2 regions of the Nocardiopsis sp. CNS-639 genome follow, and region 1 is predicted to be linked to the other one. Evidence: riboswitches for the same ligand, from Rfam matches in the RefSeq annotation. Region 1 holds a riboswitch; the other holds the start of a gene.
What was found. A riboswitch is a leader RNA that binds a small molecule or an ion and turns the genes downstream of it on or off. The one in region 1 is predicted to bind cobalamin.
Positions count from the first base shown of each region.

Region 1 (2,196 bases):
GTCATGAGCACCCTGCGGTCGGAGACCATGACCGACCGGTACTCCTCCCAGTCGGGGTGCTCCCCGGCGGCGAGGCGGTAGTAGTCCACCAGTGACTCGACCTCGGGGCCGTGCGGGTCGGTGCCCGGCCCGGTGAGGGTGGCCACGCCCTCGGCGGTGGCCCACGCCCAGCCGTCGGCGCTGGTGACCTGGAGTGTGGCGCGCGGGTCGCGGCGCAGGTTGGCGGTCTTGGCCCGGCCCTCGGTCATGGAGACGTGCAGCAGGTCGGTCTCGGCGTCGTAGAAGGGCTGGACGGGGGAGAGCTGGGGGCGGCCGTCGGCCTTGATGGTGGCCAGGACGCCGAGCTTGCTCTGGGCGAGCAGCGCGCGCGGGTCGAACGTCGTCGTGGTCATGTTCCAGGACCCCTCTCTGCCGGATGCTGGTGGTGCGCGGTGGTGCGGGGCCGTGTGCGGCCGGTCACGATCGTACTCCCGGTGTGTGCGCCGGTCCCGGCTCCGCCGCGTGGTCCGCGCCGCCGTGTCCGCCGGCCGCGGCCCGCGCGGCCGTGTCCGCCGGCCGCGGCCCGCGCGGCCGGGCCCGCCACCCGGCGTTCCGGGGCGCCCGCGTCGGTGTCGGCCGGAGCGAGGGTGCGGCCCCAGCGCTCCACCGGCTCCCCGGAGTCGCGCTGACCGGGGCGGGCACCGGAGCGGTGGCGCGGGCGCGGCCCCTGTGCGCCTTCCGGCCGCGAGGGGCCGAGGGGGCCTTGATAGTCTGCCGGGGCCAGTCGTACCACGTACGTGGTCAGGGAATCCGGTGCGAATCCGGAACTGACGCGCAGCGGTGAGGGGGACGGGCGGGGTACTCACGCCACTGGGGCGGAGGCCGCGGCGACCACGGAGTCGAGGCGGCACCGACCTGGGAAGGCATCCCGTCCGGGCGAACCCGAGTCCGAAGACCTGCTGGCCCCTCCGCGTCGAGTGCGCGGAGGCGTCCCGTGCCAGGCTCCGCGTTCGAGCCCCGACATCCAAGGCATGCCCATGCTGCGTCGCGCCCCGCGCCCCCTTCCCCTCCTGCTCGCCTCCGTCCTGCTGCTCACCGCCTGCGCCCCGTCCCCGGAAGGGGGGAGCGGGGGCACGGAGGCCGCCGACGCCGACGGCGCCCGCACGGTCGACAACTGCGGACACCGGGTGAGCGTCGACGCCCCGCCCGAGCGGGTCGTCTCCCTCAACCAGGGCAGCACCGAGATCCTGCTCTCCCTGGGGCTGGCGGACCGCCTCGTCGGCACCGCCACCTGGACCGATCCGATCATGGAGGGGTTGGAGGAGGCCAACGGGGGCATTCCCCGCCTGGCCGACAACGCCCCCTCCTTCGAGGTGGTCCTGGACGCCGAACCGGACTTCGTGACGGCCTCCTTCGTCTCCACGCTCGGCACGGGCGGTGTCGCCACCCGCGAGCAGTTCGAGGAACTGGGCGTGCCCACCTACGTCTCCCCGACCGACTGCGCCACCGGCAAGGACAACGACAGCGGGGGAGACGGCTCGCGCAGCGAACCGCTCACCCTCGACGCCGTGTACGGCGAGATCCGCGACCTGGCCCTGCTGTTCGGGGTCGAGGAGCGCGGGGAGGAGCTGATCGCCGAGCTGGAGGGGCGGGTGGCGGCGGCCACCGCGGACCTGGACGCCTCCGGCGTCTCCCTCATGTACTGGTTCGCCAACTCCCAGTCGCCCTACCTCGCGGGCTGCTGCGGCGCCCCCGGCGCCATCACCCGCGCGGTCGGCGCGCGCAACGCCTTCGACGACACCCACGACGAGTGGCCCCAGATCAACTGGGAGACCGTGGCCGACCGCGACCCCGACGTCATCGTCCTCGGCGACCTGACCCGCGACTCCCAGACCGCGGAGTCCGCCGACGCCAAGATCGCGTTCCTGGAGTCCCACCCCGCCACGGGCAACCTCACCGCCGTGCGCGAGGAGCGCTACGTCCTGCTCAGCGGCCAGGCCATGAACCCCTCGATCCGCACGGTCGAGGGGATCGAGCAGGTCGCCGAGGGTCTGCGCGGCCTCGGGCTCGGCCGGTGAGCGGTGCGCGTCTGGCGCTGCTCTCCTGCGGTGGACTGGTGCTCCTGGCCGTGTCGGTCTCGGTCGCGGTGACCATCGGCCCCGCCGACATCACCACGGCCGAGGTCTGGAGGTCGGTCGCCGCGCGGCTGGGGTTCGG
Region 1 is NZ_KB906866.1:147,445-149,640, reverse strand. Features, by position in the region: gene G011_RS0119725 (PPOX class F420-dependent oxidoreductase) at 1-392, opposite strand, end outside; cobalamin riboswitch at 744-958, shown strand; gene G011_RS0119720 (ABC transporter substrate-binding protein) at 1,017-2,057, shown strand; gene G011_RS0119715 (iron ABC transporter permease) at 2,054-2,196, shown strand, end outside.

Region 2 (2,196 bases), on a different contig from region 1:
ATCTCCGCGTCGCAGCACACGTCGACCAGGATGAAGTCGGGGTCGCGCGCGATCACGTCCTCGACGGCCACGTCGTGGTTGCGCCCGCCGTCCAGGTCGGCGAAGGCGTTGACGCCTCCGGCCAGCCGGATGATCTCGGTGGAGAAGTCCTGCCCGCCGGCCACCCGGAACCCCTGGTCGCTGGGGCGGCCGACCATCACCGAGGGCCGGTCCTCCTCAGGCACGCCGCCCTCCAGGGCCTCGGTGACCCCGCCTATCGCGCCCTCCATGTCCGCGATGACCTCTTCGGCGCGCTCGCGGGCGTCGAACAGGGCGCCCAGATCCCGCAGGTCGGCGTAGACGTTGTCCATCGTCACCGAGGCCGGGTCGATGGTCGCGTCGGTGCGGCCGTCCCCGCTAGGGCACAGCGGAGCCGGGATCCAGCTGCCGATGCCCAGCTCGCGCAGGGAGGCCCGCGTACCGAGGTTCTCGTCGGTGAACACGTCGTTGAACCCGGCGAGCACGAAGTCGGGCCCGTGGCTGAGCAGTTCCTCCCGGCTGGGCAGGTTGGGGTAGTACTCCTGTCCGGCCTGGGCGTCGGCGTACTCCTCCAGGACGGCGGCGTCCAGGAACGCCGTCCCCACCAGACGGTCGCTGAGGCCCAGCGCGTGGGCGGTCTCGATGGCGGGCTGGTAGGCGGCGAACACCCGTTCCGGCGGGCTGTCCGCGGACACGTCGACGCCGCAGTTGCGGATCGTCTCCCCGGCGGCCTCGGGGGAGGGGGCGGCGGAGCCCCCGCCGCAGGCGGTCGTGGCCAGGAGCAGGGCGAGGGCGGCGCAGGCGGGCAGGCGGTACCGGACCGCGCGTGCCCCGGTGGGCTTCATCGAACAAACCATCCTTCGTGGTCTGATGACGCGGACGGTCGCAGCCGGTCTCCTGGCTCCCGGAGTCGGGCTCTGGCCCCGCGCCCCCACCCTTCCCGAGCCGTGTCCGGCCCAGTGGCGTGCGGGAGGCGCCCTCCGGTCACAGTGGCGAGGACCGCGCCGGACTTCCACCGGCTTCCCGTGCACTGCGACGTCGACGATATGGACTTGTGCTGACAGTCAACCGGCCACGGTAGTGCACGCGGGTCCCTTCCGCGAGACCCGCTCCCCTCCCGGCCGACGGCCGGACCTCCGCGAGCCGCCTGACCGGGAAGGCGTCCCCGGCGGCGCGGGAGCCCCGCACGGCCGCCGCACCCGGGTTGGGCGGGGCACCGTCCGGATGCGTGGCCGGACCGGGACCGGGCATAGAGGGCGCATGGAACTGATCACGGTGGAGGACGTCCGCGCCGCCCGGGAACGCCTGCGCGGGGAGGCGGTGCGCACCCCGCTGACGGCGGGCCCCGCCGGAGGGCCGCCGTTCCTGCTCAAACCCGAGAGCCTCCAGCCCACCGGGGCCTTCAAGCTGCGCGGCGCCACCAACGCCGTCGCCCTGCTCGACCCCGACCAGCGCCGAAGCGGTGTGGTGACCCACTCCTCGGGCAACCACGGCCAGGCGCTCGCCCACGCCGCCGCCCGGCACGGGGTGCCCTGCACCGTCGTCGTCCCCGAGGGCGCGCCCGGGGTGAAGGTCGACCGCATGCGCGCCCTGGGAGCCCGCATCGTCATGGTCGCCCCCCGGGAGCGGGAGGCTACCGCCCGGAGGCTCCGGGACGAGGAGGGGCTCGCCCTCGTCCCGCCCTTCGACGACCCGCGCGTCATCGCGGGCCAGGGCACGGTCGGCCTGGAGATCCTGGAGCAGTCGCCCGAGGTCGCGACCGTCGTCGTGCCCGTGGGCGGAGGCGGACTCGCCTCGGGGGTGGCCACCGCCGCGCTGGCCGCCGCGGGCCCGCGCCGGGTCCGCGTAGTGGGGGTGGAGCCCGAACTGGCCGCCGACGCCGCCGAGAGCCTGCGCACCGGAAGCCTGGTCACCTGGCCGCCCGAGCGCACCCACCGCACCATGGCCGACGGGGTGCGCGTGTGCCTGTCCGAGCTGACCTTCGCCCACCTGCGCGCCCGCCTGGACGAGGTCGTCACCGTGACCGAGGAGGAGATCGCCCGCGCCGTCGCCGCCCTCGCCCACGGGGCGCGCCTGGTCGCCGAGCCCAGCGGGGCCCTGGCCGCCGCCGCGGTCCTGGCGGGCCGGGTGCCCACCGCGCCCGGCCGCCCCCAGGAGACGGTCGCGGTCGTCTCGGGG
Region 2 is NZ_KB906873.1:92,015-94,210, reverse strand. Features, by position in the region: gene G011_RS0124140 (ABC transporter substrate-binding protein) at 1-863, opposite strand, end outside; cobalamin riboswitch at 888-1,068, opposite strand; gene G011_RS0124135 (threonine/serine dehydratase) at 1,279-2,196, shown strand, end outside.
Region 2: it holds a riboswitch for cobalamin, as region 1 does, so the genes downstream of both, G011_RS0124140 (ABC transporter substrate-binding protein) here and G011_RS0119720 (ABC transporter substrate-binding protein) in region 1, are expected to answer to the same signal.